Regions from separate parts of the Streptomyces sp. R-74717 genome, predicted to be linked through region 2. Evidence: riboswitches for the same ligand, from Rfam matches in the RefSeq annotation. Region 2 holds a riboswitch; each other region holds the start of a gene.
What was found. Region 2 has a riboswitch for cobalamin ahead of NRF20_RS34060 (cobalamin biosynthesis protein). Riboswitches for the same ligand answer to the same signal wherever they lie in the genome.
Positions count from the first base shown of each region.

Region 1: it holds a riboswitch for cobalamin, as region 2 does, so the genes downstream of both, NRF20_RS15920 (ribonucleoside-diphosphate reductase subunit alpha) here and NRF20_RS34060 (cobalamin biosynthesis protein) in region 2, are expected to answer to the same signal.
Region 3: it holds a riboswitch for cobalamin, as region 2 does, so the genes downstream of both, NRF20_RS31390 (prenyltransferase/squalene oxidase repeat-containing protein) here and NRF20_RS34060 (cobalamin biosynthesis protein) in region 2, are expected to answer to the same signal.

Region 1 is NZ_CP102361.1:3,550,939-3,561,386, forward strand. Features, by position in the region: gene NRF20_RS15900 (extracellular solute-binding protein) at 1-323, opposite strand, end outside; gene NRF20_RS15905 (GntR family transcriptional regulator) at 603-1,367, shown strand; gene NRF20_RS15910 (DUF3311 domain-containing protein) at 1,635-1,889, shown strand; gene mctP (monocarboxylate uptake permease MctP) at 1,886-3,523, shown strand; cobalamin riboswitch at 3,675-3,816, shown strand; gene NRF20_RS15920 (ribonucleoside-diphosphate reductase subunit alpha) at 3,954-6,365, shown strand; gene NRF20_RS15925 (ribonucleotide-diphosphate reductase subunit beta) at 6,365-7,384, shown strand; gene NRF20_RS15930 (hypothetical protein) at 7,381-7,593, opposite strand; gene NRF20_RS15935 (GlxA family transcriptional regulator) at 7,675-8,649, shown strand; gene NRF20_RS15940 (D-Ala-D-Ala carboxypeptidase family metallohydrolase) at 8,713-9,405, opposite strand; gene def (peptide deformylase) at 9,620-10,258, opposite strand; gene NRF20_RS15950 (tetratricopeptide repeat protein) at 10,356-10,448, opposite strand, start outside.
Region 2 is NZ_CP102361.1:7,435,276-7,445,723, forward strand. Features, by position in the region: gene NRF20_RS34055 (cobyric acid synthase) at 1-223, opposite strand, end outside; gene NRF20_RS34060 (cobalamin biosynthesis protein) at 220-1,233, opposite strand; cobalamin riboswitch at 1,378-1,509, opposite strand; gene NRF20_RS34065 (hypothetical protein) at 1,682-1,912, opposite strand; gene NRF20_RS34070 (anion permease) at 1,948-3,213, opposite strand; gene NRF20_RS34075 (class II aldolase/adducin family protein) at 3,476-4,135, shown strand; gene NRF20_RS34080 (alpha/beta hydrolase) at 4,260-5,387, shown strand; gene NRF20_RS34085 (hypothetical protein) at 5,574-6,884, shown strand; gene NRF20_RS34090 (VOC family protein) at 6,942-7,355, opposite strand; gene NRF20_RS34095 (neutral zinc metallopeptidase) at 7,488-8,378, opposite strand; gene NRF20_RS34100 (ABC-F family ATP-binding cassette domain-containing protein) at 8,647-10,245, shown strand.
Region 3 is NZ_CP102361.1:6,845,605-6,856,052, forward strand. Features, by position in the region: gene NRF20_RS31385 (SCO2322 family protein) at 1-571, opposite strand, end outside; gene NRF20_RS31390 (prenyltransferase/squalene oxidase repeat-containing protein) at 568-1,842, opposite strand; cobalamin riboswitch at 1,952-2,087, opposite strand; gene NRF20_RS31395 (MBL fold metallo-hydrolase) at 2,158-3,237, opposite strand; gene NRF20_RS31400 (aldehyde dehydrogenase) at 3,507-4,967, shown strand; gene NRF20_RS31405 (ferredoxin) at 4,967-5,200, shown strand; gene NRF20_RS31410 (hypothetical protein) at 5,337-5,918, opposite strand; partial or broken gene NRF20_RS31415 (aldo/keto reductase) at 6,037-6,294, shown strand; gene NRF20_RS31420 (3-hydroxybutyrate dehydrogenase) at 6,403-7,245, shown strand; gene NRF20_RS31425 (helix-turn-helix domain-containing protein) at 7,275-9,251, shown strand; gene NRF20_RS31430 (alpha/beta fold hydrolase) at 9,294-10,178, opposite strand; gene NRF20_RS31435 (branched-chain amino acid ABC transporter permease) at 10,175-10,448, opposite strand, start outside.

The DNA.
Region 1 (10,448 bases), 3.9 Mb from region 2:
GGGGTCTGGGTGTTGCCGATCTCCAGGACGTCCGGCGGGTTGGACTCGGAGAGGGCCGTGGTGACCTTCTGCTGAATACCGTTCCAGTCCTGGACTTCGATCTTCAGCTTGGCCTTGGTCTTCTTCTCGAACTCATCGGTGACCGTCTTGGTCCACCCGGGCGGGTTCGATCCGGACATCGTCCAGACGGTGAGCGTCTCGCCCTTGTAGCTGTCCGGGCCGGTCTTCTTACCGCTGTTGCTGTCGCCGTCGTCGGACCCACACGCCGCGAGGCCGATCATCATGCCCGCGACGCCGACCGCCGCGATGAGCTTGCGCTTCACGCCAAACCCTCCTCAGGGATATTGCAACCCCGCCCACCGCGAAGACATTCGACGAGTACTGCTGGGGCTGGACCTGGTCTTTAATGGTTTAGACCAGCACCGGGAGCTTGGCCTAGACCTTTAGGGGTGTCAAGGGTGTATAAGAAGTGCACTCGCGTCCGTTACAGGACCGACACCTGAGGGAGGGCGACGAGCCGTGACCGGACCGTGCCACCATGTGAGCCGCGACAGACGGAGGAGCCGGTGACGGCAGCAACGCAGCAGTCGGGAAGGCGGGCCATGGGTGCCGACGGGGGCAGTACGGAGAACGAGACGGGCGCGGCCACGCGGACGGCGCGCGTCCCGAAGTACTACCGGCTGAAGCGACATCTCCTCGACATGACGGACACCATGCCGCCGGGCACCCCCGTGCCACCGGAACGGACCCTGGCCGCCGAGTTCGACACCTCGCGCACGACCGTGCGCCAGGCACTCCAGGAACTGGTCGTCGAGGGCCGGCTGGAGCGCATCCAGGGCAAGGGCACCTTCGTCGCCAAGCCGAAGGTCTCACAGGCCCTGCAGCTCACCTCGTACACCGAGGACATGCGCGCCCAAGGGCTCGAACCGACGTCCCAGTTGCTGGACATCGGCTATGTCACGGCGGACGACACGCTCGCCGGGCTGCTCGACATCACGACCGGTGGGCGAGTGCTGCGGATCGAGCGGCTGCGGCTCGCCAGCGGGGAGCCGATGGCGATCGAGACCACGCACCTTTCGGCCAAACGCTTTCCGGCGCTGCGCCGTTCACTGGTGAAGTACTCCTCGCTCTACACCGCCCTGGCGGAGGTGTACGACGTCCGGCTGGCCGAGGCCGAGGAGACCATCGAGACCTCGCTCGCCACCCCGCGCGAGGCCGGACTGCTCGGTACGGATGTCGGCCTGCCGATGCTGATGCTGTCCCGGCACTCGCTCGACGGGCAGGGCGAGCCGGTGGAGTGGGTGCGCTCGGTCTATCGGGGCGACCGGTACAAGTTCGTGGCGCGCCTGAAGCGGCCGACGGACTGAGGTCCGGGTGCGTCGGCCGACTGATTCCGGCCACGCACCCCTGGGCGCAACCGTCTCGGCCCCCGTGGAATCCACCACTCCACGGGGCCGTTGGCACACCTTGGCGCAGACCAAGTGTCGTACGTTTGACAACATTCCGAACATTCGCGCCCGAACATGGGACCGTTGCCGGACCGCAATGCGGACAGGGGGTGACGGTGACCGGAAGCCTCCCCTAGATTTCCTGCGCATTACACCAGGTGATCAGCGAGGGGACGGAGTCGCCGCATGCCAGCAGACCCAGAAGGAAAACCGCCCACAGTCACCCCCGTGCGGGTGGTCATCGCCCTCTGTCTCATCGCGCCGTTCGTGGCGATGCTCTGGGTGAGTTCGTATGCGAAGGTGGACCCCACCTTCATCGGCATTCCGTTCTTCTACTGGTACCAGATGCTCTGGGTGCTGATCTCCACCGCACTCACGATGATCGCGTACAAGCTGTGGCAGCGTGACCAGCGCGCCCGCAAGGGGGGTGCGTCGGCATGAAGGACGGCGTGAACGGCGTCGCGCTCGGCGTCTTCATCTTCTTCTTCCTGGCCGTCACGGTCATGGGCTTCCTGGCGGCGCGCTGGCGGAAGGCCGAGAACGACGCCAGCCTCGACGAATGGGGCCTGGGCGGACGTTCGTTCGGCACCTGGGTCACCTGGTTCCTGCTCGGCGGCGACCTGTACACCGCGTACACCTTCGTCGCCGTTCCCGCGGCGATCTACGCGGCGGGCGCGGCAGGCTTCTTCGCCGTGCCGTACACGATCCTCGTGTACCCGCTGATCTTCACCTTCCTGCCGCGGCTGTGGTCGGTCTCGCACAAGCACGGGTACGTGACCACCTCGGACTTCGTCCGCGGGCGCTTCGGCTCGAAGGGGCTCTCGCTGGCGGTCGCCGTCACGGGCATCCTCGCCACGATGCCGTACATCGCGCTCCAACTCGTCGGCATCCAGGCCGTGCTGGACGTGATGGGCGTGGGCGGTGGAGAGAACACCCACTGGTTCATCAAGGACCTGCCGCTGCTGATCGCGTTCGCAGTGCTCGCCGCGTACACCTACTCGTCCGGTCTGCGGGCGCCGGCGCTGATCGCGTTCGTCAAGGACGGACTGATCTACCTGGTCATCGCGGTGGCGATCATCTACATCCCGATCAAGCTCGGCGGCTTCGACGACATCTTCGCCAAGGCGGGCGATGCGTTCTCCCAGACCAACCCGGCAACCGGCAAACCGCGCGGCGCGCTCGCGCCGGGTGAAGCGGGCCAATGGGGTTACGCCACACTGGCGCTGGGCTCGGCGCTGGCGCTCTTCATGTATCCGCACTCGATCACGGCGACGCTCTCCAGCCGCAGCCGCAATGTGATCCGGCGCAACACCACGATCCTGCCGCTGTACTCGCTGATGCTGGGCCTGCTGGCGCTGCTCGGTTTCATGGCGATCGCCGCCGGGATCAAGGTGGACAACGGGCAGTTGGCCATCCCCCAGCTGTTCGAGAACATGTTCCCCGACTGGTTCGCGGGGGTCGCGTTCGCCGCCATCGGAATCGGGGCTCTGGTGCCCGCCGCGATCATGTCGATCGCCGCGGCGAACCTCTTCACCCGCAACATCTACAAGGACTTCCTCAGGCCGGACGCGACCCCGGAACAGGAGACCAAGGTCTCCAAGCTGGTGTCGCTGCTGGTGAAGGTCGGCGCGCTCGCCTTCGTCCTCACCATGGACAAGACGGTCGCGATCAACTTCCAGCTGCTCGGTGGGATCTGGATCCTCCAGACGATGCCGGCCCTGGTCGGCGGCCTGTTCACCCGCTGGTTCCACCGCTGGGCACTGCTCGCGGGCTGGGCGGTCGGCATGGTGTACGGGACGGTGGCCGCGTACGGGGTCGCCAGCCCGACCCAGGCGCACTTCGGCGGGTCGTCCAAGGAGATCCCGGGCATCGGCGAGATCGGCTACATCGGCCTGACCGCGTTCGTGCTGAACGTGGTGGTGACGGTGGTGCTCACCTTCGTTCTGAACGCCGTGAAGGCACCCGCCGGGATCGACGAGACCTCCCCGGCCGACTACACGGCCGACGCGGGCGACCCGAGCGTCCAAGCGGAGCTCCCGCCGGCCACGGCGGGGGCCCCGGGCGGCGGCCACTGACGACCGCTCCCACGGCCGGACGACGGCCCGTCGCGCCCCTTCAGCGGGGCGTGGCGGGCCGTCCGTCTGCTCCGGCAGGGGATCTCACGGCTTGTCCCGTCGGCTCGACTTCTGTTGCGCGACACAACATGTGGGGGCCGTCCCATCCAGCGGCCCCCACATGTATGCTCGTGCTCGCTGTCGCCGCAGGGAAATCCGGTGCGAATCCGGAACTGTCCCGCAACGGTGTATTCGGTGCGCTTTTGCGCACCCTCAGGTAAGTCCGAGGGCCTGCCGACAGCGCATCCGGCTCGACCGAACCGGATGCCAGACGTCCGGGCCTCGCGGATGGGCCGGTGGACGCCGTGATGAGTGCTGCCCGACGCGGGCCCACCTCTGCCCGGCTGCCCCGCTCCCCGCCGGCCCCGAGCCGAGCGAGGGAGAGCACCACGTGACCATCGCGCCAGCCGATCCGGCTTCAGTCGCCGTGTCCGAAGCGGCCGAGTCCGAGGGAACCGCACACGACGGACCGGGAACCGCACTGCTGCGGACCCTGACCGACCTCACCGTCGATCTGCCCGACACCGACCCCGGTCGCGTCGCCGCCGCCGCGCTGCGCGGCCGTAACGCCCGGTCGGACGAGGCGGAGTTGCGCTCGCTGGCCACGGAGGCCGCCGCGGGGCTGATCTCCGAGGACCCCGCCTACTCCCGGCTCGCGGCCAGGCTGCTGACCCGCACCATCGCGGACGAGGCGGCGGGCCAGGGCGCGGTGTCCTTCTCCGCCTCGGTGGCCGTCGGGCACCGAGAGGGCCTGATCGCGGACCGCACCGCCGAGTTCGTCGCGCTGCACGCGGCCGCGCTCGACGCACTGGTGGAGGGTTCGCTGACCGACGGCGCCGACGACCGTTTCGGTTACTTCGGGCTGCGGACGCTGTACAGCCGCTATCTGCTGCGTCACCCGCACACCCGCCAGGTCATCGAGACGCCGCAGCACTTCATGCTGCGCGTCGCGGCCGGGCTCGCCGAGGACGACTCGAAGCGCGCCCTGGACGAAGTCGCGGCGCTGTACGGGCTGATGAGCCGGCTCGACTACCTGCCGTCCTCGCCGACCCTGTTCAACTCCGGCACCCGGCATCCGCAGATGTCCTCCTGCTATCTGCTGGACTCCCCGCTCGACGAGCTCGACTCGATCTACGACCGCTATCACCAGGTGGCACGGCTCTCCAAGCACGCGGGCGGCATCGGCCTCTCGTACTCCCGCATCCGCGCCCGCGGTTCGCTGATCCGCGGCACCAACGGGCACTCCAACGGCATCGTGCCGTTCCTGAAGACGCTCGACGCCTCGGTCGCCGCCGTGAACCAGGGCGGCCGCCGCAAGGGCGCCGCCGCCGTCTACCTGGAGACATGGCACGCGGACATCGAGGAGTTCCTGGAGCTGCGCGACAACACGGGTGAGGACCAGCGGCGTACGCACAACCTCAACCTGGCGCACTGGATCCCGGACGAGTTCATGCGCCGGGTCGACGCGGACGGCGACTGGTCGCTGTTCTCACCCGCCGATGTGCCCGAGCTGGTCGACCTGTGGGGCGACGAGTTCGACGCCGCGTACCGGGCAGCCGAGGCCAAGGGGCTGGCCCGCAAGGCGATGCCGGCCCGTGAGCTGTACGGCCGGATGATGCGTACCCTCGCGCAGACCGGCCAGGGCTGGATGACGTTCAAGGACGCCTCCAACCGGACCGCGAACCAGACCGCCGAGCCGGGCCGCGTCGTCCACTCGTCGAATCTGTGCACCGAGATCCTCGAAGTCACCGATGACGGCGAGACGGCCGTCTGCAACCTGGGCTCGGTCAACCTCGGTGCGTTCGTCGCCGACGGTGGCATCGACTGGGAGCGGCTGGACGCGACTGTCCGCACGGCCGTGACCTTCCTGGACCGGGTCGTCGACATCAACTTCTACCCGACCGAGCAGGCCGGCCGGTCCAATGCGAAGTGGCGCCCCGTCGGCCTGGGTGCGATGGGTCTGCAGGACGTCTTCTTCCAGCTGCGGCTGCCGTTCGACTCCCCCGAGGCCCGCGCGCTCTCCACAAAGATCTCCGAGCGGATCATGCTCGCCGCCTACGAGGCGTCCTGCGAGCTCGCCGAGCGGTCCGGACCGCTGCCCGCCTGGTCCCAGACGCGTGCCGCGCGCGGTGTGCTGCACCCCGACCACTACGACACCGAGCTGAACTGGCCGGAGCGCTGGGACGCGCTGCGCGCCCGGGTCGCGAAGACCGGGATGCGCAACTCGCTGCTGCTCGCCATCGCGCCGACGGCGACGATCGCCTCGATCGCAGGGGTGTACGAGTGCATCGAGCCGCAGGTCTCCAACCTCTTCAAGCGCGAGACGCTCAGTGGCGAGTTCCTCCAGGTCAACGCATATCTGGTGGATGAACTGAAGCAGCTCGGCGTGTGGGACGCGCGGACCCGTGAGGCACTGCGCGAGGCGAGCGGTTCCGTGCAGGGCTTCGCCTGGATCCCGGAGGACGTACGGGCGCTGTACCGCACGGCGTGGGAGATCCCGCAGCGCGGTCTGATCGACATGGCAGCGGCCCGTACGCCGTTCCTCGACCAGAGCCAGTCGCTGAACCTGTTCATGGAGACGCCGACGATCGGCAAGCTCTCCTCGATGTACGCGTACGCCTGGAAGCAGGGGCTGAAGACGACGTACTACCTGCGCTCGCGCCCGGCGACCCGGATCGCCCGTGCGGCCTCCGGCCAGGCCTCGGCCGCCGCCCCCATTCCCGTGCAGCAGGCCCAGGCTCCCGACGCGGACGCGATCGCCTGCTCCCTCGAAAACCCCGAGTCCTGCGAGGCCTGCCAGTAATGAGCTCCACCAACTCCGAGAAGAACCTGCTCGACCCGGGCTTCGAACTGACTCTGCGGCCCATGCGCTACCCGGACTTCTACGAGCGCTACCGCGACGCGATCAAGAACACCTGGACGGTGGAGGAGGTCGACCTCCACTCCGACGTCGCCGACCTCGCCAAGCTTTCCCCCGGCGAGCAGCACATGATCGGCCGGCTCGTCGCGTTCTTCGCGACGGGTGACTCGATCGTCTCCAACAATCTCGTGCTGACGCTGTACAAGCACATCAACTCCCCCGAGGCGCGGCTGTATCTGTCGCGGCAGCTCTTCGAGGAGGCCGTGCACGTCCAGTTCTATCTGACGCTGCTCGACACGTATCTGCCCGATCCGGACGACCGTGCCGCCGCGTTCGACGCGGTCGAGGAGATTCCGTCGATCCGTGAGAAGGCGCAGTTCTGCTTCAAGTGGATGGATTCGGTCGAGAAGATCGAGCGACTGGAGACGAAGGCCGACCGCCGTCGCTTCCTGCTGAACCTGATCTGCTTCGCGGCGTGCATCGAGGGGCTGTTCTTCTACGGCGCGTTCGCGTACGTCTACTGGTTCCGCTCGCGGGGTCTGCTGCACGGTCTCGCCACGGGCACCAACTGGGTGTTCCGTGACGAGACGATGCACATGAACTTCGCGTTCGAGGTCGTGGACACCGTCCGCAAGGAGGAGCCGGACCTCTTCGACGACGAGCTCCAGCAGCAGGTCGCCGACATGCTGAAGGAGGCTGTCGACGCGGAGCTGCAGTTCGGCCGGGATCTGTGCGGCGACGGGCTGCCGGGCATGAACACCGAGTCCATGCGCCAGTACCTGGAGTGCGTGGCCGACCAGCGGCTCACCCGGCTGGGCTTCCCGGCCGTCTACGGCTCCGAGAACCCGTTCTCGTTCATGGAGCTGCAGGGCGTGCAGGAGCTGACTAACTTCTTCGAGCGCCGGCCGTCCGCCTACCAGGTGGCGGTGGAGGGCTCGGTCGCCTTCGACGACGACTTCTAGATCCTGGCCCAGCTTCTGAGGTAGGGGCGCCGCGCATCCGTCACCGGCTGCGCGGCATCCGCCGTTTCCGGTGGCGCGTCCCCCCGTTCCCGTTCCGCTTCCCGCAGCTCGCGGTCGATGCGGCGCTCCCGGGCGAGCCCGGCGAGGGTGGGCAGCAGAAAGAGGGCGATGAGTGCAGCTATGGCCAGGACGTTCAGGAATGTGTTCATGCCTCTACTCTCGTCCGCACGGACGGATTGCGGCAGTGGCAGGACTGTCATAGAGCATCGAATTACTGCCACACTTGCTCCATGCTGAAGAATGTCGCCGCCCTGCTGCTCGACGAGGTCCACCCCTTCGAACTGGGTGTGCTGTGCGAGGTCTTCGGCCTCGACCGCAGCGACGAGGGCCTGCCGGTCCACGATTTCGCCGTGGTCTCCGCCGAGGGCCCGGTGCTGCGGACCCATGCCGGGTTCACCATCAGTACGCCGCACGGACTCGACCGTCTGGACGAGGCCGATCTCATCGCCGTGCCGGCCGGCAGCCACTTCATCCGGCGGGACTACCCCGAAGAGGTCCTCGACGCCCTGCGCCGGGCGGTGGGCCGGGGGGCACGCGTGCTGAGCGTCTGCTCCGGCGCATATGTGCTCGGCGCGGCCGGACTGCTGGACGGGCGCCGCTGCACCACCCACTGGCGCCACGCCTCGGAGCTGGCCCGCCGCTTCCCGCGGGCCGTCGTCGAACCCGATGTGCTGTACGTGGACGAGGGCCCGGTCATCACATCGGCGGGCACGGCGGCCGGGATCGACGCCTGTCTGCATCTGGTCCGGCAGGCGTACGGCCCCGATGTCGCCAACGCGATCGCCCGCCGCATGGTGGTGCCGCCGCACCGGGACGGTGGGCAGGCGCAGTACATCAAGCGGCCGCTGCCCCGCACCCGGTGCGACACGGTCGGCGAGACGCTGGTCTGGATGGAGCGCCACCTCGATCAGGAGATGACCGTCGAACAGCTCGCCGTACAGGCACACATGTCGCCGCGCACCTTCGCCCGTCGCTTCCAGCAGGAGACGGGTACCACTCCGTACCGCTGGCTGCTCCGCCAGCGGGTGCTGCTGGCACAGCATCTGCTGGAGACATCCGATGAAACGGTGGACACCATCGCCGGTCGCACCGGCTTCGGAAATGCCGCCGCGCTGCGCCATCAGTTCGTACGATCGTTGGGCACGACGCCGAATGCATACCGTCGAACCTTCCGCGGCCCGAGCGCGATGACCGAAGTAGCCTGACGCGGAGCACGGAAGGGCCCCGTACGCCGGTTCGGACGGACCGGCGTACGGGGCCCTCGTGTGTCAGATGCCGCAGTTCGGCGCCGACCAGAAGTGGCTGGGGCCCTGGTTGACGTGGACGTGGTCGCCGTGGTCCGGGTAGCCCGGGCCGAGGATCCCGTTGAAGCCGTGGTTGCGGGCCTCCTTGGCGAGGGTGCACAGGGCGTGCGGTCCGGCGCCGAGGTCGGCCGCGTCCCCGTACAGATGACGGCTGTTGGACGCGCCGCCGACCGCACTGTTGCAGGAGGTGGAGCGGAAGCCGCTGGTGATCCGGATCGACTGGTCACCGAGCGCGTGCCGCAGCGCTTCCAGCTTCCACATGGTGCTCAGGGCGTTGGCCTTCGCCGTGCCCGCCGCGACGGCACCACCCGCCCAGGTCGTGTTGCACTGGTTGTGCTCGGCGTACGTGAAGTGGATCGGGGTGCAGTCGTTGTCCTGGAGCTCATAGATCCTGGCCTGGGTGGCCGGGCCCGCGATGCCGTCGGCGGCGAGGCCGTAGGCGGCCTGGAAGCGCTTGACGGCGGCGGTGGTGGCCGGTCCGTAGGAGCCGTCGACGGCGAGCACGGAGTTGTAGCCGGGGTAGCCGGCCACCCGTATCTGGAGCTGGACGACGTCATTGCCGGTGGCGCCGGGGGACAGTGTGCGGGTCCAGGTGTAGCAGCCGTCGGCCTGTGCGGTGCCGGCGGTCACCACGGCCCCACCCAAGGCGAAAGCCATGGTCATGACAAGACCCAGCAGGAGTTGTGCGGTGCGTCTGAGCTGAGGGGGCTCCCCACCACGACGGAGATGTGGTGAGAGAGCTTGTCGGACTGGTCGACGCGCGTCAACTGCACACGGACAAACGACAGTTGACGATCCACCCAGGGACGGAAACGGCGGGCCCGGCCGCCCTCGCAAGGGAGACCGGGCCCGCCCGGTGGCAACCGGATGCTCAGTCGTTCGGCACGGTCTCGTAGCGCGGCGTGTTCTCCGCCATCTGCCGCAGCGCATCCTTGCGGTCCCGCTTGGAGAGCCGGTCGATGTACAGGTAGCCGTACAGGTGGTCCGTCTCGTGCTGGAGGCAGCGGGCGAAGTAGCCGTTGCCGCGGATCTTGACCGGGTTGCCCTTGGCGTCCTGCCCGCGGACCACCGCGTAGTCCGGGCGGGCCAGCGAGGCGTACGCCGTCGGGACGGAGAGGCAGCCCTCGTTGGAGTCGTCCAGGACCCGGTCCTCGGGCGCCAGCTCTTCCAGCACCGGGTTGCAGACGGCGCCCACGTGCCGCACACCGTCGTCGTCCGGGCAGTCGTAGACGAAGACCTTCAGGTCGACGCCGATCTGGTTGGCAGCAAGGCCCACGCCCTCCGCCGTCCGCTGGCTCGCGAACATGTCGTCGATCAGCCGGCCCAGCTCGTCGTCGAACTCGGTGACGTCCTTGCACTCCTTGTGCAGCACCGGGTTGCCCACGACCGTGATCGGACGGGAGGTGCCGCGCTCACGATGTGCCGCCTCGCGCGCCTCACAGTCCTCGGTGTCCACGACGAAACCTTCGTCGTCGACGCTGATCTGCTCGTCCGTCTCCTGCTGCGCCATGTCCGCCGTACGCCTTCCTCAAAACCTGAAACCCGGACATCCGATGGACCGGGGCCCGGGCACCGCGATCGGTGCCCGTACAGCCTACGGGCACCGATCAGCAGACTTCTTCGAGATCCCGCCACTCACGGCTGTCCGGGCTGTCCGCCACCCAGCCGTCCAGCAGTCCGCGCACCAGTCCGGCCGGTGC
Region 2 (10,448 bases):
TCATCAGCGCGGTGGGCTCCACCCGGGCGGCCTGGGCCTGCATGGCCTGGGCGCGCCCGATCTCGGCACCCTCGCGGGTGACGAACGAGTTCAGCGACATGTTCTGCGCCTTGAAGGGCGCCACCTTCACGCCCTGGCGCACGAGCCAGCGGCAGATGCCCGCCGTGACGACGCTCTTGCCCGCGTCCGAGGTGGTTCCGGCGACCAGCAGCCCGCCGCTCATGTCCGTCTCCGTCCTGCGATCCGACGTCCTGTGACCTGAAGTCCTTCGGACCGAAGTCCTGCGATCCGTCGTGCGGCGAGGCCCGCACCCAGTCGTCCCGCCACACACACGCCGAGGGCCAGCGCACTCACTCGGCGCGACAGCCGTACCGCGCGTTCGATGTCCTCGGTCTCCACCGCCCGGCCCGTCTCCCCGTTGAGGACGGGGCGGTGTTCGATCCGGCCGCCGTACGCGAGGGTCCCGCCGAGCCGTACGCCGAGCGCACCCGCGAACGAGGCCTCCACCGGGCCCGCGTTGGGGCTCGGGTGCTTCGCCGCGTCGGCCCGCCACGCCCGTACCGCTCCACGTGGCCGCCCCCCGGCGGCCACGGCGAGCAGGGCTGTGAGCCGGGCGCCGGGCCAGCCCGCGAGGTCGTCGAGGCGGGCCGAGGCCCAGCCGTAGCGCCGGTGGCGGGGAGACTTGTGGCCGACCATGGCGTCGAGGGTGTTGGCGGCCCGGAAGCCGACGAGCCCGGGCACACCGGCCAGGGCACCCCACACCAGGGCGCCGACCACGGCGTCCGAGGTGTTCTCGGCCACGGACTCCACCACGGCGCGGGCGATCTGCGGTCCGTCGAGGGAGTACGGGTCGCGCCCGCACAGATGCGGCAGCCGCTCGCGGGCCGACTCGATGTCACCGGCGGCCAGGGCGCCGCCGATCGCCCGGGCCTCACGCCCCAGGGACGTACCGCCGACGACGGACCAGGTGGCGGCCGCGGTCAGTGCGACGGAGGCGGCGGGATGACGGCGTACGGCACGGGTGATCAGCGCGGCACCACCCGCAGCGCCTCCGGCGCAGACCAGGGTGTGCAGGGCGCCCCACCCGCGGTGGTCGCGCCACAGACGCCGTTCGACGCCCGCCGCGGCCCGCCCGAAGGCGGCGACCGGATGTCCCCTGCGGGGGTCACCGAGCAGCAGATCGCCGATCAGACCGGCCGTGGCGCCGTACGCGAAGACGCGGTCGGCACGCACGGCTCAACCGGCCGTTACGCCTCGAAGGACCTTCGTACAGGCGGCTCTCGTCGAGAGCGCCACAGCAACGGACGCACGGCAGCCAGGCATGGCGATATGTCCTCACTCAGGGTCCGCGCCCTGGTTCGACGTGACCGGCGACGAGAGTCTCCTGGCTCCCGGATCCGCAGTTCCCCCGGCCTTCCAACCCGCTCGCGCGTGCCGTGACTTCCGGTGTGGGGGACTGCTCCCCGGTGACAGTGGCGGGACCGCGCCGGATTCGCACCGGCTTCCTCTGCTGTCGCCGTAATTGGCTCCGGCAGTCCACCACGCTCCGCGAACGCCCGTCAACTTGCCGTTGACCTGCGACGGTGCAGTGTGCTGAGCCCCACATCGGGCCGGGCACACCACGACGGGCCGGACACACGAGGTGTGTCCGGCCCGACGAGGGGAGTGCGCGGAGGAGGGCTCAGGCGACGATCAGATAGATCCCGTACGCGACCGCCGCAGCGCACAGCGCGAAGCAGACGTAGGCGCCGGCGCGGGCCAGCAGCAGTGAGCCGCCGGAGCCGCCCTGCGCCGCCGGTTCGGGCTGCTTGGAGAGACCGACGATGCCCAGGGTGAAGAAACCCACCAGCGCGACGGTGACGACGAGGGAGACGCCGAAGACGGAGCCGAGGGCTGCCCAGTCGATGTTCATGCTGAATCCTTAGACGGCCTGCCTAGGCGGCTGGCCTAGACGGTGGCGGGTCGCGCCGGGTCCTGGGCGGTTCCGGCCGGAGCCGGAATGGTGGTCTTGAGGTCCTGGGCCGCTGCCTGGGCCACGGTGAGCGGCGGGCTGACGGCGGCGATGGCCGTGGTGACGATGCCCGCGGGCTCGGCTTCGCCGCCCGTCGGGGCGACATCGCCGTGGCCGACCGGCTTGCGGCGCGACACCAGCCAGATCGCCCCGGAGCCGACGACCAGCAGCGCCGCGACGACGACGACACCCCAGGTGCCCTGCTTGGTGAGGAGCTCCGCGCCCGCGCCGACCAGGCCCGCGGCCGGCAGTGTCAGACCCCAGGCGACGAACATCCGGGTGGCGGTGGACCAGCGGACCACGCCGCCCCGGCGGCCGAGGCCCGCGCCCATCACGGCGCCGGAGCAGGACTGGGTGGTGGAGAGGGAGAAGCCGAGGTGCGAGGAGGCCAGGATGACCGTGGCCGCACTGGTCTGGGCGGCGAAGCCCTGCGGCGGCTTGAGGTCGGTGAGGCCGCTGCCCATGGTGCGGATGATGCGCCAGCCGCCCAGGTAGGTGCCGAGTGCGATGGCCGTACCGGCACAGACGATGACCCAGACCGGCGGGTTGGAGCCGGGGTGCAGGACGCCACCGGTGACCAGGGCCAGGGTGATGATGCCCATGGTCTTCTGCGCGTCGTTGGTGCCGTGGGCGAGGGAGACCAGTCCGGCCGAGGCGATCTGGCCGGCGCGGTAGCCCTTGGCAGTGGCCTTCTCCTGGGCGTCGTTGCGGATCTTCCCGCCGATCCGGTACGTCAGCCTGGTGGCCAGCAGCGCGGCCAGACCGGCGACGATCGGGGCGGCGACCGCGGGGAGCAGCACCTTGGTGACGACGGTGCCGCCGTTGACCGACGACCAGCCCGCCGACATCACGGCCGCGCCGATCAGACCGCCGAACAGGGCGTGCGAGGAACTGGACGGCAGTCCGACCAGCCAGGTCAGCAGATTCCACAGGATGGCGCCGACGAGTGCCGCGAAGATGACTTCTGTCCGCAGCCCGTCCTCGTTGATGATCCCGCCGGAGATCGTCTTGGCGACCTCGACCGACAGGAACGCGCCGACGAGGTTGAGAACGGCGGACATGGCCACCGCTGTCTTCGGTCTGAGTGCACCGGTCGAGATGGTGGTCGCCATCGCGTTGGCGGTGTCATGGAAACCGTTCGTGAAATCGAACACTAGAGCTGTCACGATCACAATCGCGAGCAGCAGCGTGATGTGTTCCATTTACCCAGGCAATCGCTCGACGTCATTGGCACGTGGACCGTAGGCAACCTGGATGAACGGAAGGTGAACTGGGCAGGGCGCTACGGTGACTCCAACTGGAGTCGGTGCGTTCAGTTTGTCCCTCGCAGGGTGGTGTGGGCCGGGCGCAGGGTCGATTCGGGCCCGGTTCGCCCCCCGCCATCCCCTTTGTGAACTTCTCCGGATTGTGACTTGTCCCGCCGATCGCATGCCCGTTCACCTCCAGGGCTGACAGGATCTCCGCATGAGCGATCAGCAACGGGACGCGATCGAACGTGCCTGGGACGGTGTCGTCGCCACCGCCCGCAGGACGGCGGCGGACGGCCTCGTCGTCGGGACCTCGGGAAATGTGTCCGCACGGGTCGGCGGTACGGTCTTGGTCACCCCGAGCGCAGTGCCGTACGACCGGCTTCGCCCCGAGGACGCCGTCGGCGTCGATCTGGAAGGCAACCGCATCCTCGGCGAACTGGCCCCGACCAGCGAACTCCCGCTCCATCTCGCGGTCTACCGGAACAGCGACGCGGCAGCCGTCGTGCACACCCACGCGGTGCACGCCACGGCCGTCTCCACCCTGGTTCCCGAGGTCCCTTCGGTCCACTACGCCGCCGCCATGCTCGGGGGCCCCGTCCGGGTCGCGGCCTATGCGCGCTACGGGACCGAGGAGCTGGCGCAGAACATGCTCGCCGCTCTGCAGGGCCGTACGGGCTGCCTGCTCCAGAACCACGGAACCGTGACCTACGGAGCGACCCTGGACGAGGCGTACGACAGGACCGCCCAGCTGGAATGGCTCTGCCGGCTCTGGCTCACCGCAAGCTCCGTCCCCGGACACGCCCCGACCCTGCTCTCCCCGGCCCAGCTGCGCGACGTACAGGAGGCACTGAAGGGATACGGACAACCGGGCTGACCCGACCCCTGCCTGCCCCCGCTGTTCCGGCTGTCCCGTCCCATCCGTCCGTCCGGCCCCCGGCGGGGCACCGGACGGCCGCCGTCCACTGGCAGGGTGCGGCGCACCCCACGACACTGAAGCGGTGCGCCCGGCAACAGTCACGGCAGCAGCCGTCACCACGATTCTCGGCGTCGGTGCGGCAACGGTCGCGGCCGGCCGGTACGCCAGCGACGCCGCCCTCAGGGTGCCGTCCGGGCGACCGCTCCCCGCCGACCGCAGACTCACCGTGCACGCCACAGCGGCCGGGCAGGTCACCCTGACGCGCTCCTTCGCCGCCCTGCGGCCCGGTACGTACGGACTGGAGGGCGACGACGTCCACGCCGTCGTCGGCCCGGTGATCGAACACGCCCGCCACGCCCCCGACACCGTCGTCCGCAGACTGCAACGAGTCAACCGCGGCAGCCTGGAAACCGGCGCCGAGGTCCGCATCACCCCGCAGCTGCACAGCGGCGACCCCTCGTCGGCCCTCGGACTCGATCACATGGAAGTCGAGATCCCCGGCGAACTCGGCCCCCTGCCCGCCTGGTTCCTGCCCGGCCCCCGCGACACCTGGGTCATCACCGTGCACGGCCTCGGCACCACCAGGGAACACCCCATGAACGTCATGGAGTTCCTGCACGATCTGCGCCTTCCCGTGCTCGACCTGGCCTACCGCGGCGACGCCGGAGCCCCGCGTTCCCCGGACGGCCTCGCCCACCTCGGCGAGTCCGAATGGCGCGACCTGGACGCCGCGGTCCGCTTCGCCGTGCGGTACGGAGCCGAGAAGGTCGTCGTGCACGGCTGGTCCACCGGCGCCTCGATGGCGCTGCACGCGGCCGTCAACTCCGCGCTCCGCAACCGGATCTGCGGTCTCGTCCTCGACTCCCCGGTCCTGGACTGGGTCACCACACTGCGCGCACTGGCCGTCGCCCGCGGTGTCCCGACCGCACTGCTGCCGCTCGCCGTCCGCGCAGCCCAGGGGCAGACCGGGCTGCGCGGCGCCCGGCTCCTGGACGGCTCCCTCGCCACGGCGCTGCATGTCCCGACCCTGATCTTCCACGGCCCGGACGACACCCTGGCCCCCTGGCAGCCGTCCCGCGATCTCGCCGCCCGCCGCCCGGACCTGATCGCCCTGCGCGCCGTACCGCAGGCTCCGCATGCGGCGATGTGGAATGCCGACCCGGTCCACTACGAAGAGGCCCTGCGCCGCTTCCTCACCCCCCTGATGTGACCTGATGCGAGGGATCGGCCGATTGGTGCCGGACCCCGCCCGCCACCCCCTTCCACCGCGAATTCGGGTTCCGTTTGGGCTTTCGGCCCGTCAGGGGCAAGACTGCTCCCCGTGACGTCCCGTACCCCGCGCGACTCCAGGCTGCGACTTGTCCGCCCGCGACCCCTTGCCACCGCTCGCAAGGCCGTGACCACCCGGCGCACCAGGCCGGCTCCCCGCCCCCCGGAGGGCACCCCACCCAGGGCGGAACTGGCCCGCCAGGCCAGGACGGCCCTCGCCGACGCCGTACGGATCGCCCGCTGGGCAGCCGACGGCGCGATCCCCGGCGCGCCGCCCCTGGCCGCCCAGGCCCTCGAACGGGCCGCGACAGCCCTGGAGTTGTCCCCGGCCCAGGTGCGCTCCGGCTGGGACCGGGCCCGGCTCGCCGGTCTGGTCGAACTGCACGGCGACACCGCACGCCCCGGCTGGCGGCTGCGCGCCTGGGACCGCGACGACTCCGCCGTGCTCCGCGGCTGGGTGGCGCTCTTCGACGCCTGGTCGCTCGTCCACCCCGCGCCCGAGGGCATCGAGTCCACCGCGGTCGCGGAGGCCGTCGAGGCCGTGCCGCAGGTGCTCTCCCTCCTCCAGCTCTCGGCGGGCCCGGTCACCGTGCCCGCCCTCCTGGACCTTCTCGGTCAGCGTGTCGCGGAACTCCACGAGGAGCGCTGCGAGGTGCCGTACGGGCCGCAGGCGCCGCCCGCACCGGCCGAATCCGCCCCCGCGGCACACCCCGCAGCCCTGGTCGCCCTCCTTCTCGACTGGGCCCTCGAGGGACTGGCCGCCGTAGGCGCGCTCACCCTCGGCGCCGGACAGGCCACCCTCACCCCGCTCGGCAACTGGGCGGTCTGGGTCAAGCTGGAACAGATCTGCGTCGCGGCCCAGAGTCCGGCCGGGAACATCGAGCAGTCCGCCGCAGACATGCTGCTCGGCTGCGCCCGGCTCACCCCCGGCCCGGCCCGCGCCGAATACCGAGCCTGGCTCGCCGCCCGCCCCGTCGGCAGCGCCGTTGCCGAACTCCTCGGCGTCGCCCGCGGGGAGGACGCACTGCTGCGCGGACTCGCCTTCGAGGCGCTCCGGGTCGTCGGCGCACCCGCCGAGCCCGAGGTGCGCTCCGTCGTGGACGACCCCTCGCTGCGCCCCTACGCGCTGCTGTGGCTGGCCGAGTACGGCGGAACGGACCCCGAGGACGCCCAGGACGTCCTCAGCCGCGAGGAAGCCACCTGGCTCTGGGTCGACACCGCGGCGGCCGTCGCGGACCACGGCGAGACCGGACTGCTGGTCCGCCATCTCGACTCGGCCGTCCAGGGCACGGTGCCGGCGCTGCTGGACGAGGTACGGGCAGTCGGCCACCCGCGCACCGTGCAGGTCCTGGTGGCCCTGGCCGCCGCGCACCCGGACCCCGCGCTGGCCAAAGCGGTGCGCCGGGCCGCGTTCCAGGTGCACACGGGCGGTGCGTAGCCCGCGTGAGTCCGCGTCGGACGGGCTTGGCCCCAAGCCCGTCCGGCCGATCGCCCGTCAGTCCGCCGACCCCGGCGCGTACGTCCCGAAGCTCCATACATTGCCCTCCGCATCCCGCGCAATGAAGTCGCGGGAGCCGTAGTCCTGGTCCGTGGGCGGCATCAGGATCTCCACCCCGTACTCCACGGCCCGGGCGTGGTGCTCATCGACCTCGTCCACCACGACGTAGACACCGGCCGGGCCCGCGCCCTGCATCGCCTTGGCGAAGACACCCTCGCGGCCCTTGGAGCCCAGCATCACCCTGCCGTTGCCGCAGGACAGCTCCGCATGCAGCACCGCGCCGTTCTCGCCCTCGTACACCGCTTCCTCGGTGAAGCCGAGGCCCTCCGTCAGCGTTCTGATCGCGGCCTTCGCGTCGTCGTACAGAATCGTCGGATAGATCGTCGGAACGCCGGCCGGTGCGCCTGCCATCGCGCTCACCCCTTCTCGTACTCCCGTGACCTGCTTCTGTGATCTGCATCTCAGTCTTCCACCGGCCGCTGACAACGGCTCGACTCGGCTCGGGAGGCCCGGCTCGGACGGCCCGGCTGCCAACGGCCCGGCTCAGCGGAAGGTGTTGCAATCGGCCATGTCTCCGCTGCGGAAGCCGGTGGTGAACCACTGCTGCCGCTGCGCGGCCGAGCCGTGCGTCCAGGACTCAGGTGTGACCCGGCCCTGGAACCTCTCCTGGATCCGGTCGTCGCCGACAGCGGCCGCCGCGTCGAGTCCGTCCCGGATGTCCGCCTGTGTCAACGAGGTGATCAGCGGCCGCCCGGTCGATTCGTCGGGCGTGGTCGTCGCGTGATGCGCCCAGACCCCGGCGTAACAGTCCGCCTGCAGCTCCACCTTGACCGCGTTGCTGTTCGCACCGGTCTGCCCGTCCTGCGAGCGGCTCAGCGTTTCCATGAGGTCCTGCACATGGTGCCCGTACTCATGGGCGACGACGTACGCCTGGGCGAACGGGCCGCCGCTGGAGCCGAACTTCGTCCGCAGCTCGTCGAAGAAACCCAGGTCCAGATAGACCTGCCGGTCACCCGGGCAGTAGAACGGCCCGACCGCCGAGGTCGCGGAGCCGCACGGGGTGCCGACCCGGTCGGTGAACAGGACCGTCCGGGCATCCGTGTACGTCCCGCCGCGCCGCCGGAACTCCTGCCCCCAGTAGTCCTGCACGCTGTTGACCACCGCGACGATCCGGCAGTCCTCCCTGGTGTTCGCGTCCTGTCCGGTCCGGCAGGACTGCTGCACCTGCGCCGCCGAGGACGCGGTCGCCGTCGTGCCCGAGCCGCCGGACGACAGGCCGAGCTGATCGGGGCCGAGGCCGAAGAGCAGTCCCAGGATCAGTGCGAGGAGACCGGCGATGCCACCGCCCACGGTGGCCTTGCCGCCGGGGATGCGGCTGCCACGCACATCCTGGACCTCGGACGTGTCCAGATCGGCGTCGTCGTCGAACTGCATGGGCACCACCCTCTGCTCCGGCCGTGGTGGTCTCACCACCTCCGCCGAGTATTGGGTAGTTCACACCGTGATGCGCCTTTTTGGTCGCACGGTGGAGTGGAGCGGCAGCGCTGAGCGAGTTTTCGGCAAGTGCCGTGAGCGCATGCGGAAAAGCAGTTGCACACCGCCAGTAGAATGACCCGTATGGCAATTCTCCCTGTGCATTAGGCGGCGTCGAGACACCTCCGCCCTCGCCCCGTCCGCCGTCCATACGCCCTGGAGTTTTACCGTGATCACCGCTTCCGGCATCGAGCTGCGCGCCGGCGCCCGCATCCTCATCGAGTCCGCCTCCTTCCGTATCGCCAAGGGTGACCGCATCGGTCTCGTCGGCCGCAACGGAGCGGGCAAGACCACCCTCACCAAGTGCCTCGCAGGCGAGGGCAACCCCGCCGGCGGCACCATCGCCCGATCCGGCGAGGTGGGCTACCTCCCACAGGACCCGCGCACCGGCGACCTCGACGTACTCGCCCGCGACCGCATCCTCTCCGCCCGCGGTCTCGACGAGATCCTGCGCAAGATGCGCGAGAACGAGGAGCGGATGGCGAACGGCAAGGGCGCCACCCGTGAGAAGGCGATGAAGAAGTACGAGCGCCTGGAGACGGAGTTCCTCACCAAGGGCGGATATGCCGCCGAGGCCGAGGCCGCCACCATCGCCGCCGCGCTCAGCCTGCCCGACCGGGTGCTCGGACAGCCGCTCCACACACTCTCCGGCGGTCAGCGCCGCCGCGTCGAGCTGGCCCGCATCCTGTTCTCGGACGCCGACATCCTGCTGCTCGACGAGCCGACGAACCACCTCGACGCCGACTCGATCGTCTGGCTGCGCGACTACCTCAAGACCTACCGCGGCGGCTTCATCGTGATCTCCCACGATACCGAGCTCGTCGAGACGGTCGTCAACAAGGTCTTCTACCTCGACGCCAACCGCTCGCAGATCGACATCTACAACATGGGCTGGAAGCTCTACCAGCAGCAGCGCGAGTCCGACGAGAAGCGCCGCAAGCGCGAGCGGCAGAACGCCGAGAAGAAGGCCGCGGCCCTCAACTCGCAGGCCGACAAGATGCGCGCCAAGGCAACCAAGACCGTCGCCGCGCAGAACATGGCCAAGCGCGCCGAGCGGCTGCTCTCCGGTCTGGAGGCCGTCCGGGTCTCCGACAAGGTCGCCAAGCTGCGCTTCCCCGAGCCCGCGCCGTGCGGCAGGACCCCCCTGATGGCGGAGGGCCTCTCCAAGTCGTACGGCTCTCTCGAAATCTTCGCCGATGTGGATCTCGCCATCGACAAGGGCTCCCGGGTCGTCATCCTCGGCCTCAACGGTGCGGGCAAGACCACGCTGCTGCGGCTCCTCGGCGGTGCCGAGAGGCCCGACACCGGCGAGGTCATCGAGGGTCACGGGCTCAAGCTCGGCTACTACGCCCAGGAGCACGAGACCCTCGACCCGGAGCGCACGGTCCTGGAGAACATGCGCTCCGCGGCGCCGGACCTCGATCTCGTCGAGGTCCGCAAGACGCTGGGCTCGTTCCTCTTCTCCGGCGACGACGTCGACAAGCCCGCCGGCGTCCTCTCCGGCGGCGAGAAGACCCGTCTCGCGCTGGCGACCCTGGTGGTCTCCTCCGCCAATGTGCTGCTCCTGGACGAGCCGACGAACAACCTCGACCCGGCCAGCCGCGAGGAGATCCTCGGCGCACTGCGTACGTACAAGGGCGCGGTCGTCCTCGTCACGCACGACGAGGGAGCGGTCGAGGCGCTTCAGCCGGAGCGCATCATCCTGCTGCCGGACGGTGTCGAGGACCTGTGGGGCGCGGACTACCGGGACCTCGTCGCGCTCGCCTGATCCCGGCCCCGTCACCGTCTGATCCACTTCGTCTGGATCATTCGGCCTATGTGTGATCCATCATCTGCGTGAGTACGTCTCGTACCTCGGCGCGGCGCCCGGCAGATACCTGCCGGGCGCACCCATTTGGGGCAGCAATCCCCGTGTGGCCCTGACCTGGCGGTTCATCCCGGGCCTGTCCTCACTCAGCCCCACAGCCCCAC
Region 3 (10,448 bases), 590 kb from region 2:
CGTCGGCGGCGGAATCGGCCGGGGACGCGGATGCGGACGCGGCAGGCGCCTGGTGACCGTCGTCCGAGACCTGTTCGCCGCAGCCCGAGGCCGGATAGCCGGATATGGCACAGAGCAGCGCGTCGCTGCTGTAGCGCAGCGGTTTGGCCACCGAGGCGAGCGCCTCCGCGGTGCTCGCGTCCGGGGCGACCCGTGCGCACGCGGTGCGCAGCGCGGGCGGAGTCTCGCCGGCCGGGGCGTCCGCCGCCGTGCCCGGGTCGATGACCAGCGCGACCCGCTTGGTGCCGTCCTCGGCCGGGGTGTCCGCGCAGATCTCCGTAAAGCCGGGGGAGCGGCGCGGCTTCGCCGAGTCCTGGGAGTCCTCGCTCACCGAGAACCGGAAGCCCTGCACCGCGCCGTCGTCCGGCCGGACCAGGGACGGGCCCTGGGTGGCATACGTCCAGCCGGTGCCGGAGCCCTCCCAGAACGACCAGTACCGGTACCCGGCCGCCTGAGCCGTCCCCGCGCCGAGCACGGCCAGGACGGCGCCCAGGATCACCAGGAGAGCGGCGGCCCTTCCCGCCCGCCTCACAGCTGCTGGTTCTTCCGGCGGCCGCTGATCAGGAAGCCGGCGCCCGCACCGACGACGAGGCCGATGCCGACGTACCACCACACGCCGCCGATCACGTCGTCCCCGCTGTGGACCTGGTCCTTCTCCGTGGCCACGTACCCGGTGTCGGCGGACGGGTCGGGCGTCGTGACGGCCGCGGGGGCGGGACCGGTCGCGTTCAGCTTGTCGATCAGGTTGACGCCGCCGAAGTCGCGGGCGTCGGCACCGGTCGCGTGGGCGGCGAGGGCGAGCTGCGCGTAGGCGGCGGGACCGTTCTGCTCGGCCCAGGCCGCGGAGTTCTTCTTCAGCCAGGTCACGGCCTTGGCCGCCTTGTCCTGGTGGCCCGCGGCCGACAGCGCGACGACCGCGTCCGCGGTGTTGCCGAAGTCGGGCTGCGGGGTGGAGTCGGCGGCGCCGGGCATCGGCGCCAGGTTGAGGTGACCGCTGGTCGCGAGGGTGTCCGCGAGGAAGTGGGCGCCGTTCTGGGCGGCCTGCTCGGGCGTGAGACCGGACCCCGGGTGGCAGTTGGGCGCCTTGACCGCGGCGTTGTCCCCGACGGCCAGGCCCTTGCCCATCGTGCCGAGCACGGCGGCCGCGGTGGCGTCCGCGTTGGCGGCGAGCTTCCCGGCCTTGTCGGGCTGGTAGGCGAAGGCGCCGCCGTCCTTGCCGCCGCACGGGATCGCGAGCCCCAGCAGTGCGTCGTAGGGGGTCTTGCCGCCCGGGGTCGTGATGTCCCCGATCCGCTGGCCCTGCCGGGCAAGGGCGCCGATCACCAGCGAGGTGGAGTTGGCGTCACTGGGGCTGCCCGCGGTGTAACCCCAGCCGCCGTCCTCGTTCTGTACGGACTTCAGCCAGCGCACAGAGTTGTTCACGATGTCCCGGTGCCCGCCCACCTCGACGAGCGCCTGGACGGCGGCCGCGGTGGCATTGGTGTCCAGCACGGTCTTCTCGGCGCACGGCTGGGAGACATCGGGCCGGTACGCGGCGTAGGCGCCGTTGCCGCACTGCTGGGCGATCAGCCAGTCCACCGACTTCGTGGCGGGCGTGACGCCCTCGACCCGCTGGGCGAGGAAGGCCAGCGACTGCCGCCAGACACCGTCGTACGTGGGGTCCTTCGTCCCGTACAGCCCGGAAGGCAGTGCGACGGACGGCGAGGGCGACGGGGACGGCGCTGCGACCGCGACCGGGGCAGCGGCCGCACAGAGCACGGTGGCGGTGACGGCGAGCGTTGCTGCGCTGCGGCGTACGGTCATGGCGGGCGGGGCCTCTCCTGCGGGGGGGAACCGGGCACAGGCACGCTCACGCACCAGGCTCCGGCTCCGTATACCTCGACGGTGCCGACCACCGGGGTTCCGGTGGTGCGAGCCGGTCACGACCGCGGACAGGGCATTCCGACTCACCGTCTCCTACGACGGTTCACGGCTGCGTGGTCAGTGCCGGATTTGCACCGGCTTCCCCCTGAACGGGCATGATGACGACTCGCACACTCTACCGGGCGGGTTCGGACGGCCTCCGAGCCGGGAGGAGCGCCGACGCCCGTCCTCCCTCCCGCCGGGGCGGGAGCCCCGTCACACCGCGATGTACATCACCGGCTCGCTCCCCGCCACCGCCTCCGCGCGCCCCAGCTTCACCAGCCGCCGCAGATGCGCCTCCGCCTCCGAGACGGCGATGCTCCGCGAGCCGTGCGGGATCTGCGCCCAGGGCCGGTTCCACTCCATCCGCTCGGCCAGCTGCCACGGCGTCAGCGGGGCGGCCAGCAGTTTGAGCAGGCCGGTCAGCCGCTCCTCGTGATGGTCCAGGAGTTCCTGGACGCGGCCTGCGGCATCCGCGAACGCGTACTGATGGGCGGGCAGCACCTCGGCGACCCCGAGCCTGCCGATGTGCTCCAACGAGTCGAGGTAGTCGCCAAGGGGGTCTCCCCTGCTCGAACGCAGCTGAGAGCTTGGGGAAGGGTCGGTGACCGTGGCGTCGTCCCGGTCCTCGTACAGCCCGATGTGCGGGCTGATCCCCGGCAGCAGATGATCCCCGGAGAAGAGCCGGCCACGGCCCGGCAGATTCCTCGGATGCTCCTCCTCCAGGTGCAGGCAGACATGGCCGGGCGTGTGCCCCGGCGTCCAGATGGCCCGCAGCTTGCGGCCTGCCAGACCGAGGAGTTCACCGGGAACGATCTCCCGGTCCGGAAGCGCAGCCCGCAGCCCGGGCAGCGTGCGCATCCGGCCCCTCTCGGCCGCGGCCGCCCGCAACGGCGCGAGATGCTCCTCGGGTGCACCGACCGCGCTGAGCTTCGCCGAGAGATACGTCAGCCAGGTGCCCGGCCGGGACTCACGGGTCCGCCGCACGATCGCGGTGTCCGCCGCATGCATGGCGATCCAGGCCCCGGACGCCTCGCGCACCTGCCCGGAGAGGCCGTGGTGGTCCGGGTGATGGTGGGTGATGACCACACCGTGGATGTCGCCGATATCCACACCGGTGGCGGCGAGCCCGTCGGTGAGCGTGTCCCACGCCTCCGGATCGTCCCAGCCCGTATCGATCAGGACCGGTCCGCGATCGGTGTCGAGAACATGCACAAGAGTGTGGCCGAGCGGATTGTCAGGGATGGGGACCTTGATGCTGTGTACGCCTCCGCCGTGGTCGGTCACCTGCGTCATGGGCTCCCCATCTCTCTCCGCGGCCTGGTCGGCGTACCGGACGTACGGCTGTGCGGTGCACCGCGCCCACTGTAACGAGAACTTGTTTCAGTAGTAGCCCCAGTCGACCATCTATTCGTTCGAGGACCCTCCTCGGTCGGGCGGCGGCCCGGACCGATCGGCCGACGGCCCGGGTGGGCGCTGTCGCAGCCGTGGACTCCTGGAACTGGAACTGGTATCAGTTCTGACACAGAGTCAGGTATCGTGCCGGGTCGCGGGAGGCAGCAGCCATGACCGAGCTTGTCGAACACGGAAAACTGTTCATCGGCGGGGAGTTGGTCGATCCGCTGGGCCGGGATGTCATCGAGGTCATCTCCCCGCACACCGAACAGGTCATCGGACGGGTGCCGCACGCCTGCGAGGGGGACGTGGACCGGGCTGTCGCCGCCGCCCGGCGGGCCTTCGACGAGGGGCCCTGGCCGCGGGCGTCCCTCGACGAGCGGATCGAGGTGATCACCCGGATCAAGGACGCGTTCGCCGTGCGGTACGAGGAGATCGCCCGGGTCATCAGCTCGGAGAACGGCACCCCGTACACGTCCGGTGTCATGGTGCAGGCGCTTGCCGCGATGATGGTGTGGGACGCGGCGATCACCGTCGCCCGCGGCTTCCCGTACGAGGAGCGGCGGGACGGGGTGCTCGGGCCGCTGCTGGTGCGCCGGGAGCCGGTGGGAGTGGTCGCGGCCGTGGTGCCGTGGAACGTTCCGCAGTTCACCGCCGCCGCCAAGCTCGCGCCCGCGCTGCTGGCCGGCTGCTCCGCCGTGCTCAAGGTCTCGCCCGAATCCCCGCTGGACGCCTACATCCTGGCCGAGATCGCCGCCGAGGCCGGGCTGCCGGAGGGGGTGCTGTCGATCCTTCCGGCCGACCGTGAGGTCAGCGAGTACCTGGTCGGGCATCCGGGCGTCGACAAGGTGTCGTTCACCGGGTCCGTGGCCGCGGGGCGCCGGGTGATGGAGGTCGCCTCCCGCAACCTCACCCGCGTCACGCTGGAGCTGGGCGGGAAGTCCGCCGCCGTGATCCTCCCCGACGCCGATCTGGACGCGGCCGTCGCGGGCATCGTCCCCTTCGCCTGGATGATCAACGGCCAGGCGTGCGTGGCCCAGACCCGCATCCTCGTCCCGCGCTCCCGCTACGACGAGATGGCCGAGGCGTTCGCCGCCGCGGCGGGTGCGCTGAAGGTCGGCGACCCGCTCGACCCCGCCACCGAACTCGGCCCCCTCGTCGCGCAGCGCCAGCAGCGGCGCTCGCTCGACTACATCCGGATCGGCCAGGACGAGGGCGCCAAGATCCTTACCGGCGGCGGTCGTCCGGCGTCCCAGGAACGGGGCTGGTACGTCGAGCCGACCCTCTTCGGCGACGTCGACAACTCCATGCGCATCGCCCGCGAGGAGATCTTCGGCCCCGTCATCTGCCTCCTGCCGTACGGCGACGAGGCCGAGGCCGTACGGATCGCCAACGACTCCGACTACGGGCTCAGCGGCAGCGTCTGGACCGCCGACACCGAACGCGGCATCGACATCGCCCGCCGGGTCAGGACGGGCACGTACAGCGTGAACACCTTCAGCCTCGACATGCTCGGCCCGTTCGGCGGCTACAAGAACTCCGGTCTGGGACGGGAGTTCGGCCCCGAGGGATACGCCGAGTTCTTCGAGCACAAGATGATCCATCTGCCGGCCGGATACGAGGGGGCGTGATGAGGGACCGCTGGGCCGTGGAGGTCGACCGAGGGGTCTGCATCGGCTCCGGGATGTGCGTGAACCATGCCCCGGGCGGATTCGCGCTGGATTCCGCCCGGCAGTCCCACCCGGCAGCCCCGGAGACCGACGCCAACGAGAAGGTCCTCGCCGCGGCCGAGGGATGCCCGGTCGAGGCGATCACGATCACGCTGACCGGATCGGGGGAGGTCGTCTTCCCGCCGGAGGAGTAGGCGCAGGAGCGGACGGGGGCGGCGACGGTCGGAAGTCGATCCGTGTCCGACACCGGGAACGGGGCGACAGTCGATGTCGTGTCCACGACTCAGGGGAAGCCCCCGGAGAGAGGCGTGGCCTGGTGCTGGAGGCCGTTCATGGCGTGGGTGCCGGTGGCGTGGGCGTGATGGTCACCTGGTTGCCGTCCGGGCCGACGTGGACCGTGACGGCGTTCGGCAGGTGCACGTTGGCGGCGGAGAGGTACACGGTGTCCGAGGCCGGGTCGAAGTAGAGCTGGGCGGAGTCGGCGCGCACCAAGGTCTCGTCGAGCACTCTGCTGTGGACCCACTGCGCCCCCGCCGGTGCGAAATCGGCGAGTTCGGCGGGAATGGAGATGCCTTCGGGCTCGGCCCCGACGACCGCCGGCTGCATCTGCGTGGACGCCGTCAGGACGGCCACCGAGCCGGGGTCGAGCTTCATGAGGGCGCTGATGTAGTAGTCCGTGGGGCCGGGCACTCGGCTGTCCGCGCCGGGGGCCTTCTGCTGCCAGTGCGCCGAGACGATCCGACCGAGCTTCGGTAGGCGCTTGGCCAGCGGCTCGGTGTCAGTGTGAATCTCGGGGGTCTTTGAGGCCTCGGCCTTCACGTCGGCAGCGGGTCTGATCGCGCAGCCGGTGGCCACAGTTGCCGCCAGCAGGAGCGCGCTTGCCCGTACAAGAGATCTTTTACGGTCCGTCACTGCTTCTCCCACCTCGCTCAGGGTCTGCTATTCCATCACGCGGCCTGTGAGGGCCAACCGGTGCGCTTGCAGAGCCTGATGATCAAAGAGGCGTGGTCTCAGGCCGTGCACCCGCTGCTACGTCCGTGCGGACAAGCCGCTGGGCCCGGAGTTCGACCACCCGGGCACCACCGCCCGGCAGGCGGCGCTTCGGGCGGTGGCCGAGGAGACCGGGGCGACCGTCAACCAGGTGGTCCTGGCCTGGCTCATCGGCGGCCAGGTTCCGTTCGTCCCGCTGGTCGGCGCCTCCTCGGTCGCGCAGCTGGACGAGAGCCTGGCCGCGGTGGACCTGGAGCCGGCCGCGGAGCAGCGGGCGGCGCTGGATGCGGCCCGCTGACGGCCCGGGACCGGACCCGCACCATGTACGCCGCCACCATGCCGACGTGCGACGGTGTGTGCACCGACCCCGTGTGACGGGGGCTTCGGTCTCCTTACGGTGACGACCATGGAGACTCCTCAGAGCCCGGAGCACGGGCCCGCCCCACAGGCCGCCCCGCCCACCGTCCCGCCGCCCGCCGCAGGTCCCTCGCCGTCGACCGCGGACCGGCTCCTCGCCGGACGCACCGCCCTGGTGACCGGTGCCGCCAGCGGTATCGGGCGGGCCTGCGCACAGGTCCTGGCCGCCGCGGGCGCCCATGTCCATGTGGTGGACAAGGCCGCAGGCGCCGCGAAGAGCCTGGCGGAGGCGATCGGCGGGACGGCGTGGGTGGTCGATCTCTCCGTCCCCGACGCAGTGGACACGCTGCCTGCCGACGTGGACGTCGTGGTCAACAACGCAGGGCTCCAGCACGTCGCCCCGGTGCACGAATTCCCCCCGGACCGCTTCGCGCTGATCCAGCGCGTCATGGTGGAGGCCCCGTTCCGCATCTTGCGCCGGACCCTGCCGGGCATGTACGAACGCGGCTGGGGACGCGTCGTCAACATCTCGTCCGTGCACGGCCTGCGGGCCAGCCCCTACAAATCGGCCTATGTGATGGCAAAGCACGCACTGGAGGGACTCAGTAAGGTGGTCGCGCTCGAAGCGGCGGAGCACGGGGTGACGAGCAACTGCGTCAGCCCCGGGTACGTACGCACCCCCCTGGTCGAGAACCAGATCGCGGACCAGGCCCGTACGCACGGCATCTCCGAGGAGGAGGTGGTGGGCCGGGTCATGCTGGAACGCAGCGCGATCAAGCGCCTGATCGAACCCGACGACGTCGCCGAGGCCGTGCTGTGGCTCTGCGGACCGCGTACCGCGCACATCACCGGCACCTCGCTCTCCATGGACGGCGGCTGGACCGCCAACTGATCCCCGACCCCTACGAACGATGGCCGCCCATGTCTGAACCGTCCGCCTCCGCCGCGCCCCATCTGCGGCGCCTCCTCGACCTGCTGGCCGACGACGCCCCCGCCGAGGCGCTGGGCGCCGTCTCCTCGCAGGCGCGGGCCGCCGGTGTGCCCACAGGCGATCTGGCGGAGGTGGAGCGGGCCACCGCCACCGCCCTGCGGATCAGGGGCGCCCTGCGGCAGCACCGGCGCCGCGAGCTCCAGCTCACCGCGCTCTTCGACACCGCGGGCGACCTGGCCGCATCCCGCGACCTGGACGACGTGCTGAAGGCGATCGTGCGCCGCGCCAGGATGCTGCTCGGCACGGACACGGCGTATCTCACGCTCCCCGACGAGGAGGCGGGGGACACCTATATGCGGGTCACCGACGGGTCGGTGTCGCTGCTCTTCCAACGACTGCGGCTGGAGCTCGGCCATGGGCTCGGCGGTCTGGTGGCGCAGACCGCGAGTCCGTACGCGACCCCCGACTACGGCACCGACGACCGCTTCCACCACACCCGCAACATCAACGCCGGGGTGCTGGCCGAGGGGCTCGTAGCCATCCTGGGCGTGCCCCTGCTTCTCGGCTCCAGCCGCGGCGGTACGGGGAAGGTCATCGGCGTCCTCTTCGCGGCCGACCGTGCCCCCCGCGTCTTCAGCCCCGACGAGGTCGCCCTGCTGTGCTCGCTCGCCGCACATGCCGCGATCGCCATCGACACCGCCCGCGCGCTCGCCGACACCCGGTCCGCGCTGGACGAACTGGCCGAGACCAACGCCGAGCTGGCCGAGGCCAATGCGGCCGTACGGGCCCACTCGGCGGCGATGCAGCGCGCCGAGGAGTCCCACGACCGGCTGACCGACCTGGTCCTGCGCGGCCGTGACGTCAAGGATGTCGCCGCGGCGGTCGCGGGGCTGCTGGACTCCCCGCTCACCATTCACGACCCGGGCGGGCGGCCCCTGGCGGCGGTCCGGCCCGACGGTGCCGACTTCGCCGCCGACAGCATGGACGCCGGGTGGCTGGCCGAGACCGCCGAGGAGTCCCGTACCGGTGCCCGCGCCGTGCATCGCGACGGCCGGTGGATCTGCGCGGTCCTTGCCGGACGGGAACTCCTGGCCGGTCTGGTCCTGCACCGGCGTGAACAGCTCGACGACTCCGACCGGCGGCTGTTCGAGCGGGCCTCGGTGGTCACCGGACTTCTTCTGCTGCTGCGGCGCACGGTCGCCGAGACCGAGAACCGGATCCGCGGAGAGCTGATCACCGACGTGCTGACCGACGCGGACCGCGACCCGGCCGGACTCGCCGAACGCGGCCGACGCCTCGGCATCGACCTCGACCGCCCACATCTGCTGCTGGTGGCCGAGGGCGGAGCCCGGGAGAGGCTGGCCCCTGCCGCGATGCGCTATCTGTTCGGCGGGGACATCCATGGGGTGAGCGCCGAACACGCGGGAAACGTGGTGCTGTTGATAGAGACCGACGACCCCGGACCGGCTGCCGGTGACGCGGCACGCGCGGCGGCGGCCCAGCTCGGCCAGCTGATCCAGGCCCCTGTCACCGTCGCCGCCACCGGGCCGGCCCGCGGCGCCCGGGAGCTGGCCTCCGCATACGGGGAGGCCGCCCGCTGCCTGCGCGCCATGCGGGTCCTGGGACGTGCGGGGGAAGGCGCGTGCGTCGACGAACTCGGCTTCCTGGGTGTGGTGTTGGGCAACACCCAGGACGTCGACGGCTTCGTCACGGCGACACTGGGGCCGCTGCTGGAGTACGACGCGCAGCGCGGCACGCATCTCGTGCGTACGCTCGGTGCCTATTTCGGGTCCGGGGGCAGTCTCATCCGTGCCAAGGACGAACTTCACGTGCACGTCAACACGGTGGTGCAGCGGCTGGACCGGGTGCAGGTGCTGCTGGGGCGGGACTGGAACGAGCCCGGGCGGGCGTTGGAGCTGCAACTTGCCTTGCGGTTGCATTTGTTGGCGGGCGGCCGGGAGCGGTAGAGGCCGTCCGGCCGCCCGGGGTGCGTTGCGGTGTCTGTGTCCTCAGGCGCCGGACATGGTCAGCAAGTGGTGTGCGATCTCTCCGGCGCCCGCTTCTCCCGTCAGCAGCGTGTAGTGGTTGACGTCCCGGACCGGCACCGGTGTCACCTCCGTGCCCCCGAGGTCGGCCGCTGCCAGGCGTGTCTCGTCGTACAGGCCCTGGTCCTCGTTCATCAGGCCCCGCCGCGCCCACAGCAGAGTCGCAGGAGCCGGCAGCTTCCGTATGGCCGTCAGCACCTCCTCGTCGAAGAGGCCGATGCCGTCGGTGCGTACCGCCTCGATCCGGCAGGTGGAGTGCATGGTGGGTTCTTCCCCGGTCAGGTCGCGCTGGATGTACGCATCCACCTCGGCCGACCACGCACCCGCGAACGCCGGGTGCGCCTGCCAGAAGGAGCGGTAGGCGGCCCGGTCGGGGAAGGTCATCGACAGCCGGTCCATGGCCGGGCCGATCACGGCGGTCATCAGCTCGTCCGGGGAGAGATGCGTGGGGGCGGGGAAGCCGATGCCGCCGTCGACCAGCAGCAGCGGCCCGAACCGTTGCGGGTGCCGTACGGCGGCCAGCGCCGCCACGAACGCACCCATCGAATGGCCGGCCAGCACCACCCGGTCCAGACCCAGGGCCTCGGTCAGGGCGGCGATGTCATCGGTGTGCGTGGCGATCCCGTACGGTCCCGGCAGAGCCGAACTCCCGGCCCGGCCACGCAGATCCGGGGCGATCAGGGTGATGCGGCCGTCCAGCAGCCTCGCCACCGGGCCCCAGGACAGCGCGTTGGCCGTGATGCCGTGCAGGGCGACGACGACCGGTGCGTCCGGCTCGCGGGCCGGCCACCTCAGTACCGCCAACTCGCCACCGGTCACGGGGACCTGTATCTCTTCGTACGGAATCACGGGCGTCCGTTCTCCTTCCGGGCCTTCCTGGCCGGGAGTGTTTCGGTGGTGGCGGGCCTGCGGCGTACCGCCGCCAGCCGGGACGGCAGCCGGGCCAGGCCGCCCGGCAGCAGGTGTACCACGGCCACGAACAGCACACCGAGCAGGAACAGCGGCTGGGAGAGCGGCACCCGCAGCACGGAGGGCAGATCGGCGACCGCGCCCGACCCGGCCAGATCGCCGAGCCGGTGATCGGCCCAGGTGTAGAGGATGCCACCGACCATCGGGCCC